Regions from separate parts of the Cobetia sp. 1AS1 genome, predicted to be linked through region 4. Evidence: predicted binding sites of a transcription regulator. Region 4 holds the regulator's gene; each other region holds the start of a gene.
The links. The regulator sigma-54, encoded in region 4, starts transcription at its own class of promoters, with help from an activator protein. The targets are predictions, from matches to a motif close to TGGCACNNNNNTTGCTNT.

Region 1 (3,112 bases), on a different contig from region 4:
CGCGGTCAGTCCTCGCGCCTCGTCTATCAGTATCTGCCGTCACGTTATGGCATGAACCCGGACGACCTGCGCAAGGCCGACGCCATTGAAGTCGTGCTCGGCCAGGGCGCCAAGCCCGGCGGTGGCGGCATGCTGCTGGGCCAGAAGATTTCCGAGCGGGTCGCGGGCATGCGCACGCTGCCGCAGGGCATCGACCAGCGCAGCGCCTGTCGCCACCCGGACTGGACCGGCCCGGATGACCTGGCGATCAAGATTGCCGAACTGCGCGAGATCACCGACTGGCAGGTGCCGATCTACGTCAAGATCGGCGCGACCCGCACCTACTACGACGTCAAGCTGGCGGTGAAGGCGGGTGCGGATGTCATCGTGCTGGATGGCATGCAGGGCGGCACCGCCGCCACCCAGGATGTCTTCATTGAACACGTCGGCATCCCGACCATGGCCGCCATCCCCCAGGCCACTCAGGCACTGCAGGAGATGGGCCTGCACCGTGAGGTGCAGCTGATCGTCTCCGGCGGGATTCGCAACGGCGCCGATGTGGCCAAGGCGATCGCGCTGGGTGCCGACGCCGTGGCCATTGGTACCGCCGCCTTGATCGCGCTGGGCGACAACCATCCGCGCTATGCCGATGAGTATCAGAAGCTGGGGTCCGCCGCCGGTTTCTATGACGACTTCCAGGATGGCAAGTGTCCGGCCGGTATCTCCACCCAGGACCCGGAGCTGAGCCAGCGACTGGACCCGGTCGCAGCCGGCAAGCGTCTGGCCAACTACCTGCGCGTGCTGACACTGGAAGCCCAGACCTTGGCACGTGCCTGTGGCAAGTCGCACCTGCACCACCTGGAACCGGAAGATCTGGTCGCCCTGAACGTGGAAGCCGCGGCCATGGCCCGGGTGCCGCTGGCGGGCACCAACTGGGTGCCGGGACAGGGCGGTTACTGATGGTACGATCTTTGTTGTGAGTGTTCCGTTGCGCATGAGCGCGATTGTGCATGGCTGGCATTGCGCATGATTGTCATGGCAAAGCTGCGAAGCCTTTTTTCAGCAAGTTCGCCGCAATGTTGTCTAGGCAAGCTGTCGCAGTGACAAGAACTACGCTCCGGTTGATGTGGAAAAATATGACCTGACGCCATCGAGTCACTAAAGCGCCTCACCCTTCGGTGAGGCGCTTTCTTTTGTGCTGAGTCCAGTCAAGTAATCCGGCCAATATCATGCAAGCGAAAGCGCGTCAGAATGCTGATGATGGAGAAGCAAATGGTGTCGTGTCGATGGAGGGGTCGTGATTTTCTCAAGGCAGAGTTTTTCCATTATTTCAGGATCTTGTGGTTATTTCATGAGAAAGATGCCAGACGTAGAGATTGGCTTGTGGGGTGAGATTGAATCAGGGCAATAATGGTGAATGCAAACCGTTTTTCATGAACTGAATGTTCTGTTTTGGTGCGCGAATGTCTCGATTGATTGTTCATATATGAAGCGGGGTTTTCAGGCGATTTTTCCGGGTATGTTGGGCAATGATTTCGCCGTCAATGGCACGAAATATGCTCAAGAAATGGAGTGGTAGTCGGATGCACGTCATCGTCAAGACGGCGGCATTACAACAAGGACAATTTCTCAGAGTAGGGTCGTGTCATGAAAAGCCCGCAATCATCCTCTGTCACTGCCGGGATTCGAAGTCGGCAACACTATCCACGCATCGAGGCGCTGCCCGATGCCCAACGCTATCTGGTGGCGTGCCAGTCTCCCGAGAGCCTGCCAGGCACTGGTGAGGCGGCGGGCAACGCCCGTCAGCAGCTGCAGATGCATTGTCAGCTGATCAGTACGCTGCTCGATCAGCTCGGCAGCCACGAGGTGGGAGGCGCCGTGCAATCCGCCCCGGCAACAGAGGCGTTGCCCACGGGGCCCGCCGACAACGCCCGCCTGCATCGCTGGTATGACGTCGATGACCGCCCGAAGGCCTGCGACGCACTGGTCGGCGCCATCAGCGAGATCGGTGTCGCGGGGTGTCTGGTCATCATCGGCAGTGAGCATTTCGTGTGGCAGGTCGCCAATCTGGCTCAGCAGCAGGGGCTGCTGCTGGACGACATGGTGATGTTGCCGGTCGCTGCCCTGGGGCGGCATGTGTTCTGCGTGCACTGTCAGCAGGTCAGTGAGCATGTCATCCACTCGCCGGCAGCCTGTGATGGCTGCGGTTTGATGCTGGAAGTGCGTGATCATTTTTCCAAGCGTCTCGGCGCCTACCTGGGCGTGCGAATCGATGCGGAAGCCCCGGGAGAGATTCCCCCACAGGAGGAGGTGGCACCATGTCTCGCTTCATGAAGGCGCGGGTCACCGCGGTCGATCAGCTCAGCAGCAGCGTGCGCCGTCTCACTCTGGTGCCTGCCGATGAGGCTTCCCCCTTCACGCCGTTCTCGCCGGGCAGTCATGTGGTGCTGGGCATTCCGGGAGAGGGGCGGGTGTGTCGCAACGCCTACTCATTGATCAGCCCGCCGGATGATCCCTCGCATTACTGCATCGCGGTGCGTCGTCAGCCGGTCTCGCGTGGTGGCTCCGAAGCCATCCATTCCCGCGTGCAGGTCGGCGACGAGCTGGAACTCAGCCCGCCGGCCAACCTGTTTCTGCCGCACTGGCAGGCGCGCCATCACCTGATGCTGGCAGGCGGTATCGGCATCACGCCGTTTCTCTCCTACCTGCCGGAGCTTGAGCGGCGTGGCGCCAGCTGGGAGCTGCACCTGCGCAGCCAGGACCTCGACGTCGCCCGCTTCCCGGAGGCCGCGCCCTATCTGGCGAGTGGCAACATCACCCAGCATCGCCTCGAACGCCCGAATCTGAAGGCCTTGCTGGCGCGTCAGCCCGCCGGTACGCACGTCTATCTCTGCGGCCCGCAGGCCATGATCGATGCCGTGAAGGAAGCGGCGCGCGAGCTGCACTGGAGTCTCGCGCGCATCCACCACGAGGTCTTTGCCGCCCCGGAACCGGGGACTCCCTTCACGGCCGTGGCGCGCGCCAGCGGTGTGGAAGTGGCGGTCGGCGCCCAGGAGTCGATGCTGGAAGCGCTGGAGCGCAGCGGTGTCGAGGTGACGAGCCTGTGTCGTGGCGGCGTCTGCGGGCAGTGTCG
Region 2 (3,112 bases), on a different contig from region 4:
TTCTGCGGCAGCTTCTCGATGCCCTTCTCGGCGCATTCGCTCGGGGTCAGCGAGTAGAGATTGATGTTGTGGGGCGTGCCCGGGTCCAGCTTGCGCGCCACGCCATCCAGCCCCGCCGCGATGATGGCGGCGTGCACGAGATAGGGGTTACAGCCGGCGTCCGGCAGGCGGAACTCGAGGCGACCATAGGGCACACGCACCATGGCCGAGCGGTTGTTGTCCCCGTAGGCGATGAAGACCGGCGCCCAGGTCGCGCCGCTGGTGCTGCCACCACCGACCAGACGCTTGTAGGAATTGACGGTCGGCGCGGCAAAGGCACACAGCGCCGGAGCATGTGCCAGCAGGCCGCCGAGGAAGTGGTACGCCAGCGGCGACAGGCCCATGCCCTGGGCGTCGGAATCATCGCCGAACAGGTTGCGCCCGGTGTCATCACACACGGACAGGTGGAAGTGCATGCCATTGCCCGGGCGGTCCGCCAGCGGCTTGGGCATGAAGGAGCACACCATGCCCAGGTCATTGGCGATCTCGCCGGCGGCCATGCGCACGAAGGTGAAGCGGTCTGCCGAGGTCAGCGCATCGCTGTAGGTGTAGTTGATCTCGAACTGGCCGTTGGCGTCCTCGTGATCGATCTGATAGACGTCGAAGTCCACCGCCTGCAGCGATTCGACCAGACGCTCGAGGAATTCACGCGAACGCGACAGGCCCTTGTAGTCGTAGCAGGGCTTGGCGAGGGTATCGCTCTCGTCCACCGGCAACAGCTCACCCGCTCCCCCCCGGCGGAACAGCGAGAATTCCGGCTCCAGCCCGGTATTGAGCGTCCAGCCCTTCTCCTTCAGGCGCTCCAGCTGCTTGAGCAGCACCACGCGGCTGTCGTTGGCGAACGGTTGCCCATTGACGTAGCCATCACAGGCCATGCGCGCATAGCCCGGCTGCCACGGCACCAGCGACAACGAGCTCAGATCACCCCGCGCCATGAAGTCCGGCCCCTCCGGCGACATGCCGAGACCACTGACGGCGAAGCCGGCAAAGCCGGCGCCCTTCTCGACCACATCCATCAGGCAATTGGCCGGCACGGACTTGGTCTTGGCAGCGCCATGAATATCCACGAACTGCGCCAGCAGATAGCGAATGTCGTGATCCTTGATGAACTGTTGCGCGTTTTCGGGTGACATCTGGGTTTCCTCTGAGAGCGGACCGGGTTCCATCTCCCTCGACACTGTCTGCCACCCCGGGAAACCTGACCCCTTGTGGTGACTCGCCACGTCAAGATAGCGGATGAAACGAGTTTTTGTGATTCCTGCTGGTCAACTTTATTTCCCCTAAAGAAAAGCATGCAGCATGCCATTTCACCAGTTGCCGCCCAGAACTTTTCACCAACCTCCTGTTTTGCATGGAAATTTATTTTCCAAGCTCGTTTTACCCAACAGGAAACGCCAAGTGATCCTGAGTGAGTTCCTGCTCGTTTCTCGAAATAGGCATCATTTCGGTGCCCAAAGCCCTCTCTTCGCACCAGAATGACGCGAAGCGCTAATATTCACGCCCTGATTCGTGCTGACAATCGGCGCCTGACTCGCTCAAGGGCTGCCGTGGCCATGGCCTTTGACGGAATTGGCAAGCCCCTTGCTTAACCATGAGGAATGTTTCTTTCCTTTGAAGAATCGCTCCTCGTGCGATCAGGCAAGGCAAGCAGCAGGTACAAGCCCTTGTGAAGCGCCTGAAGAGGCGCCTGAAAAGGCGAAAGAACAACAACACCTCCTGCGGCGGATGCGCGTCTTGCGCGCCATCTTCGCCAGCATCAGCAGGACTACGGCACCCCCATTTACGCTAGGCAGCACGACTCACAGGAGAAAGGGACGCATGGCGAATTCATGGCGCATCTCGGCACTGGCCGAACAACACCGCAAGCTGGGCGCGGAGCTTGAAGACTGGAATGGCATGGGCACCGCCTGGAATTACGCCGTCTCGGACACGGCCGATGACCACGAGACCATTCGCACCCGCGCCGGTCTGATGGATGTCTCGGGGCTCAAGAAGATCCACTGCAATGGCCCGCATGCTCAGGCCGTGCTGGATTACGTCACCACGCGGGACATGTCCAAGCTGTATCCGGGCAAGTCGGTGTACGCCAGCGTCTTGAATGAGGCCGGCAAGTTCGTCGACGACTGCATCGTCTATTGCCTGGCGCCGAACTCCTACCTCGTGGTGCACGGCACGGGCACCGCGAATGAAATGCTGGCCAAGAGTGCCCTGGGACGCGCCGTCAGCCTGACCTTCGATGACGACATGCATGACATGTCACTGCAGGGGCCGGTCGCGGTGGATTTCCTGGAGCGTCACGTGCCGGGTATCCGTGAGCTGCGTTACTTCCACCATCTGCAGACCCAGCTGTTCGGCTGCCACGTGATGATCTCGCGCACCGGCTACACCGGCGAGCGTGGCTACGAGATCTTCTGCAAGGCCAAGGACGCCCCCTCTCTGTGGGAACAAATTCTCGCGGAGGGTGCCGACATGGGCATCAAGCCGTGCAGCTTCGGCACCCTTGACTGGCTGCGGGTCGAGAGCCACCTGCTGTTCTACCCGGCGGACAATTCCGAAACCTACCCGTACCCCGACCAGCCGGTGGGCGACACCTTGTGGGAATTGGGACTGGACTTCACCGTCTCGCCGGGCAAGACCGAATTCCGTGGCGCCAGCGAACACTTCGCGCTGCAGGGCAAGGAGCGCGTCAAGGTCTATGGCGTGCTGCTGGATTCGAAAGACGTCGCCCAGATCGGTGACAAGGTCTACGCCGACGGCAAGTGTGTCGGTGTCATCACCCAGGGCATGTACTCGCGCCTGAGCGATCGTTCCATGGCGCTGGCACGTCTCGAACCCGGCTATGCCGAGCATGGCACCCCGCTGACCCTCAAGACCGGCACTGACGGCGAGACCAGCCTCTCGGCCATCAGCCATTCCCTGCCCTTCGATGACCCGGAAAAGGCCAAGCGTCTGGCTCGCGGCTGATCGCGCGCCACAGCCACGAGGCAACAGCTCAAGCCCCGCGGCGACAGCGCGAATCGCGTGATGCTGGATAGCGTGAAACCTGAGAGGCCTCCTCGGCATGGCGTCGAGG
Region 3 (3,112 bases), on a different contig from region 4:
GGAACGCCACGGGAAGTTGGCCGCATAGCGATGGAAGATGGTCCAGCCGGGATTGTGCTGCTGGAAGTCGTCCACCGACTGCTCGACATCGACGTCTTCCAACCCGCGTGTCACCACGCTCATCGGCACCTCCGGCATGCCCTCATCGTGCAGCCACTCGGCGGCCCTGTCCCGATTGCCGGGGCGGTCCAGCCAGGCGCAGGCATTGAGCAGCGCGCGAATCAGCGCCTGATGCGCCAGCGGATGCTGCTCCGCCCAGTCCTCGCGCACGCCCAGCACCTTTTCCTGCCCGAAGCGCCAGATATCGTGACTGCCCGCCACCACCTGCCCCATGCCCTGCGCCGCCGCCAGACTGTTCCAGGGCTCACCGACACAGAAGCCATCCAGCGCACCGCTGGCCAGCTGTGCCGCCATCAGCGGCGGCGCCACGGCGCGCATCTCGACGTCGCGGTCCGGGTTGATGCCGCCCGCCGCCAGCCAGTAGCGCAACAGATAACGATGCGAGGAGAACGGGTGCACGCTGGCCAGCTTGAGCAGCGGCTCACCGCGCTGCTTGCGCTCATGCACATGCGCCGCCAGCGCCTTCGCGACCTGCAACGGGCTGGAGAGGTCGTGGCCGTCCTCGCCGAGGGTGGCCATCAGCGCGCGGGACAGCGTGATGGAGTTGCCGCCCAGATTCAGTGTCATGGCGCTGATCACCGGCGTGGCGCGGCCATCCAGGCCCAGGGTCGAGGTCAGCGGCATCAGCGCCAGCATCTGCGCGCCCTGCAGCACGCCGGTCTGCAGGTCATCACGCAACGCCGCCCACGAGGGTTGCCACTTGAGTGTCACCGCCAGCCCCTCCTCGCGGAAAAGCCCCAACTGCTCAGCGACCACGAAGGGCGCGGCATCATTGAGTGGCATCAGGCCCAGCGTCAGCTGATGGCCATTCAGGGGTACATCTGTGGGCATCACGCACACCTCTTGAACGATCGAGAGAGAAGGACAGTACGGCGACCGGCTCAGCGCCGACGCGCGGCCTTGAGCAGCTCATCGGCCAGCTCATGCAGGGCCAGGCGCCGGTTCATGGCGGTCTTGCGCAGGTATTGGTAGGCGGCATCTTCACTGAGCCCACGCGTCTCCATCACCACGGCCTTGGCACGATCGACGCTGCGCCGCTGCACCAATGTGGTCTGGGTACGGTTGAGCTCCCCCTTGAGCGCACGGTGCGCCTCGAAGCTGGTGATGGCGACCTCGACCATGCTGCGCACCATCGCTGGCATGACGTGGTCCACCACATAGGCCGAGACACCGGCGCCGGCCGCCTCACGCACGAGGTCCGGGGCATCTTCACTGGCCAGCATGATCATCGGCTTGGGATAGCGTCGCCCCAGCTGGCCGAGATGCTCCAGGGTGTCGCGGCTGGGCAGGTCGGCGTCGATGATCACCGCATCGGGCTGATGCTGCTCGACCAGCGCGTGCAGGTCCTCGTGCTCGTCAACGCGCAGCGCCACCTCGAAGCCGGCGCTCAATAGCGCCTGCTCCAGCGCGGCGGAGCGCTCACTGCGGACATCGACGATCAGCACGGTCACGGGCATGTCAGGTTTCCTTGGGTCGGGCATGAGACTTGCCGTACACCCAAGCAGGATTCGTGCCGCAATCTGGTGCAACCTTGCGGCCAAAGGCCTTCAGAGCGGCCGAGCCGAAAGCGTCGCTGCACTGCAATGAGGCACGCGCCTGCCCGACCCTCCCAGCGCCAGTCGCGTGCGCCAGACTGGTACCTCGCGCCTCGATGACGCACCGCCAGCGCGCATCGAGCGCGCCTCCAGCCCGGGACACCGCCTGCGCGTGCCAGCCTACTGCCCTCGCCAAGCCATTGATCTTCTGGGACTTGTCCCGCCCACACCCCCGCAACTGGCGCGCTACTTGCTTTGTTCCTGTCACTTGCCGCACAGACGCTCTGCTGCCGGCAACCATGGCATCACCGACTGCTGCCATCGCTATCCATGACGTGGACCAGGCTCTTCGGAGTACGAGTGCGTCGAACCAGGCCCCTCAATGACGAGGCGCCCTTGCTGTCGTTCATTCACAGCCGTTCGACCACTCGCCGAGCACACCTGACTTCGTGCCCGGCACCGACGCTGAATCAGGAGCCCACTCATGGATATCCGCAACAAGGCCAGCCGCATCCGGCTGTTCAGCTTCAACACCCCGCAAATGCGCGCCTTCCACATGTCGTGGTTCGCCTTCCACGTCTGCTTCTTCGGCTGGTTCGGCATCGCGCCGCTGATGGCCGTGGTGCGTGACGACCTCGGCCTGACCAAGACCCAGATCGGCAACACCATCATTGCCTCCGTCGCCATCACGGTGATCGTGCGCCTCGCCATCGGCGTGCTGTGCGATCGCATCGGGCCACGCAAGGCCTACACCTGGCTGCTGTGCCTCGGCTCGCTGCCGGTGATGTGCATCGGCTTCGCCGACAGCTTCGAATCCTTCTTCCTGGCCCGTCTGGCCATCGGTGCCATCGGCGCCTCCTTCGTCATCACCCAGTACCACACCTCCGTGATGTTCGGCCCCAACGTGGTCGGCACCGCCAACGCCACTACCGCGGGCTGGGGCAACCTGGGCGGCGGCACCACCCAGATGCTGATGCCGCTGGTGATGGCCGGCCTGCTGATGCTGGGCGTCGAGCAGACCCTGGGCTGGCGTCTGGCGATGGTCGTGCCGGGCATCGTGCTGTTCCTGACCGGTATCGCCTACTACTTCTTCACCCAGGATGCGCCGGACGGCAACTTCAGCGAGCTGCGAGAGCGTGGTGAGCTGCCCAAGGCCGAGAAGGAATACAGCATGCGCGCCACCTTCGGCGCGGCGGCACGCGACATTCGCGTCTGGGCCCTGTTCCTCGTCTATGGCGCCTGTTTCGGGGTCGAGCTGACCATCAACAACGTCGCCGCCATCTACTTCTTCGACCACTTCGATCTCGATCTTGCCACCGCCGGTCTCATCGCGGGCCTGTTCGGCCTGATGAACCTGTTCGCCCGCACCCTGGGCGGTGTGTTCTCCGACCTGTTCGCGCGCCAGTCCGGCCTCAAGGGCCGCGTGCGCTGGCTGTTCATCGCGCTGCTGTGTGAAG
Region 4 (3,112 bases):
TGTCATGGCTGAAGGTCAACGGGTCCCGGTGCCCTGAGAGCGAGCCTGGGACTTTTCCTTGTGTTTGACCAGCTGGCGATCCAGCTTGTCGGCGAGCGCGTCGATGGCAGCGTACATGTTGGGGTCTTCTGCCAGGGCGTGGAGGTCAGCGCCTGCCGCGTGCAAGGTGCAGGCAGCCTGCTGGCGCTCCTTCTCGATCGACAGTGTCACCTGAACATTGGTGATGTTGTCGTAATGCCGTTCGAGGCGAGCGAGCTTCTCGTTGACGTAATCGCGGAGAGGATCGGTAAGTTCCACATGATGCCCGGTGATATTCACTTGCATGGACACGCTCCTTTATCCAGCGGGTTGCCATTCAATTGTAACCCTTTTTGACTACGAGCAAACCCTGATCGGACGCTCTGCAACAGGCTTGACGGCCACCGTCTGGCGATGTTTTCGCACCCTTGCCAGTGGCGTCAGATGTCGTGAGCGTCTGTACCGACAATGCCCAAGCTTTGCGCAAAGATCAACGCTGCGCTGCATCGTGGCTCAGTGCTTGTCTTCAACTCAGTGAGGGGTATCGGAGTGGACTTCAAGGGCACGTCTGATGGGTGGTGCGTGAAAGACGCGCAAGAAGGCGGGTTTTCGTCGCCAATCCCTGCATGTACGTCACCTTTCAGGCGCTCCGATTGCGTGGAGCAAGCGGCGTTCCGGGAGGTTCACCGGGTGTCATCCAGGTGCAATACGCGCAAAAGTGACTTTAAAAACATGCGATTGACGGTGAATGACGCTGCCGTAACGGCGGTTTTTTACCGTCATCCTGCGCGCCGTCATGTGCCATGACGGGCAATTGGCGAGCGGTTGCCGGGATGACAGGGAACGCGACAGGCGTACCGCTGCCCGCGAAGTCAGAGGCTGATGAGCGGAAAATCCAGCGCTTGAGGTTGGCGGCGGCTGCCATTGTGGAGGTGAAAGCAGGGCATGGCAGCCGCAGGTGACGGGTCAGGCCAGACGCTTGCGCTCGCTGGAGGAGGGGATGCCCATCGCTTCGCGATACTTGGCCACGGTACGGCGTGCGACCTCGATGCCATCGCTGGCGAGCAGATCGACCAGCCGCGAGTCGGAGAGAGGCTTGCGGGCCGGCTCTTCCGCGATCAGCTTGCGGATGCGGGCACGAATGGCGGTGCTTGAGTGGGCGTCGCCATTGCCGCTGCCACCGACCTGGCTCGAGAAGAAGAACTTGAGCTCGAAGACGCCGCGCGGGGTGTGGATGTACTTCTGGGTCGTGACCCGCGAGATGGTCGATTCGTGCATCTCGACCACTTCGGCGATGTTGGCCAGAATCAGCGGCTTCATGCCTTCCTCGCCTTGCTCGAGGAAGTCGATCTGGCGTGCCATGATCTCGCGGCCGACCTTGAGCAGGGTGTCATTGCGTGATGACAGGCTCTTCATCAGCCAGCGCGCTTCCTGCAGGTTGTCCTTGAGGAAGGTGTTGTCGGCGGACTTGTCGGCACGCTTGATCAGTGCGGCGTATTCCGGCTGGATGCGCAGCTTGGGCAGCGCTTCCGGGTTGAGCTCGACCTGCCAGCCATGCCGGGTATGGCGCACCAGCAGATCAGGGATCACGTAATCGCTGGCGGGCTCGCCCCAGGCGGATGCCGGACGCGGATCGAGCGCACGTACCAGGCGAATGACGTGGTCCAGCTCGTCATCGTCAAGGCTCAGGCGCCGCTTGAGCAGCTTGCGATCATCGTTGCCCAGTGCCTCGAGGAATTGGCGTACCAGGCGGCGCGCCTGCGCCAGCAGCGGCAGATCATCCGGCAGCAGCGCCAGTTGCAGCAGCAGGCATTCGCGCAGATCACGGGCAAAGACGCCGGTCGGGTCGAACTGCTGCAGACGCAGCAATACCTGCTCGAGCTCGGAGGCCTTGAGGCCGGGCAGGCCCTGGCCACGCAGGCCATCGACCAGCTCATCGAGAGACAGGCTCAGATAGCCGGCACCGTCGACGGCATCGATCAGGCTCTCCGCCATCTGGCGTTCACGGCCATCGAGGTCGGTCATCGCCAGCTGCCAGCGCAGGTGGTCCTGCAGGCTCTCGACGCTGGTATTGCGATCGAAGTCCGGCCCTTCTTCGCTCCCGCTGCCACTGCCGGAGCTGGTCAGGCTACCGGCGTGGTCCTGGTAGAGGTCCGACCAGTCACTGTCGAGGGGGTATTCCTCGGGAATCTCGCTCGAGGAGTCGGCAGTGGAGATCTCGCTCGAATCCTGTGTCTCGACGACATCCAGCGACTCGTAGTCCTCGTCGAGCTCCAACATGGGGTTGGACTCGAGGGCTTGCTGAATCTCCTGACGCAGGTCGAGCGTCGACAGCTGCAGCAGCTGGATCGCTTGCTGGAGCTGCGGCGTCATGGTCAGCGAGGTGCCGAGGCGGAGTTGCAGGGTGGGTTTCATGGAGTCAGTCAATTCACGGCAAAGGAACGTGCTTACTACGCTATACCGTGACTCGGGGCACTGACAAGAGGTTGTCGTGAATATTCAAGCAACTTGCATGCCATGTTTCCACCAAGGTGGTATGGACGTCATGCATGCGTCTGATGTCAGACATGAAAAAGCCGCTACGCGATAAAATCACGCAGCGGCTTTCGAAGCTTTCGCCTCCGGTGGGCTCAGCGCAGCCGCTGACCCTAGAGCGTGAACTCGTGGCCCAGGTAGACGTCGCGCACCTGCTGGTTGGCCAGGATGGAGTCCGCATCACCGTGGGCGATGATCTGGCCATCGCCGACGATATAGGCGGTGTCACAGATATCGAGTGTCTCGCGCACGTTGTGGTCGGTGATCAGCACGCCGATGCCACGATCGCGCAGTTGGCGCACGATGCTCTTGATCTCGCCCACCGAGATGGGGTCGACGCCGGCGAAGGGCTCATCGAGCAGTACGAAGTCCGGCTCGGTGGCAAGCGCCCGGGCGATCTCGACCCGTCGACGCTCGCCGCCGGACAGGCTCATGCCGGCGCTGGCGCGGATGTGCGTGATGCTGAATTCCTCGAGCAACTCTTCAAGGCGTGCCTTGCGGCCATTGCGATCCAGGTCCTTGCGGGTCTCCAGGATCGCCATGATGTTGTCGGCCACCG

Region 1: the regulator sigma-54 is predicted to act here: its motif matches at 1,525-1,542, upstream of QD280_RS03145 (dimethylamine monooxygenase subunit DmmA family protein).
Region 2: the regulator sigma-54 is predicted to act here: its motif matches at 1,327-1,344, upstream of glnT (type III glutamate--ammonia ligase).
Region 3: the regulator sigma-54 is predicted to act here: its motif matches at 1,619-1,636, upstream of QD280_RS11185 (ANTAR domain-containing protein).

What each region holds. Positions count from the first base shown of each region.
Region 1 is NZ_JARWKU010000001.1:739,583-742,694, forward strand. Features, by position in the region: gene QD280_RS03140 (FMN-binding glutamate synthase family protein) at 1-939, shown strand, start outside; gene QD280_RS03145 (dimethylamine monooxygenase subunit DmmA family protein) at 1,627-2,313, shown strand; gene QD280_RS03150 (PDR/VanB family oxidoreductase) at 2,298-3,112, shown strand, end outside.
Region 2 is NZ_JARWKU010000001.1:734,171-737,282, reverse strand. Features, by position in the region: gene glnT (type III glutamate--ammonia ligase) at 1-1,172, opposite strand, end outside; gene QD280_RS03120 (aminomethyltransferase family protein) at 1,858-3,003, shown strand.
Region 3 is NZ_JARWKU010000005.1:259,203-262,314, reverse strand. Features, by position in the region: gene QD280_RS11190 (CmpA/NrtA family ABC transporter substrate-binding protein) at 1-951, opposite strand, end outside; gene QD280_RS11185 (ANTAR domain-containing protein) at 1,002-1,577, opposite strand; gene QD280_RS11180 (NarK family nitrate/nitrite MFS transporter) at 2,140-3,112, shown strand, end outside.
Region 4 is NZ_JARWKU010000004.1:129,510-132,621, forward strand. Features, by position in the region: gene QD280_RS09190 (PTS sugar transporter subunit IIA) at 1-6, opposite strand, end outside; gene raiA (ribosome-associated translation inhibitor RaiA) at 16-324, opposite strand; gene QD280_RS09200 (RNA polymerase factor sigma-54) at 985-2,433, opposite strand; gene lptB (LPS export ABC transporter ATP-binding protein) at 2,667-3,112, opposite strand, start outside.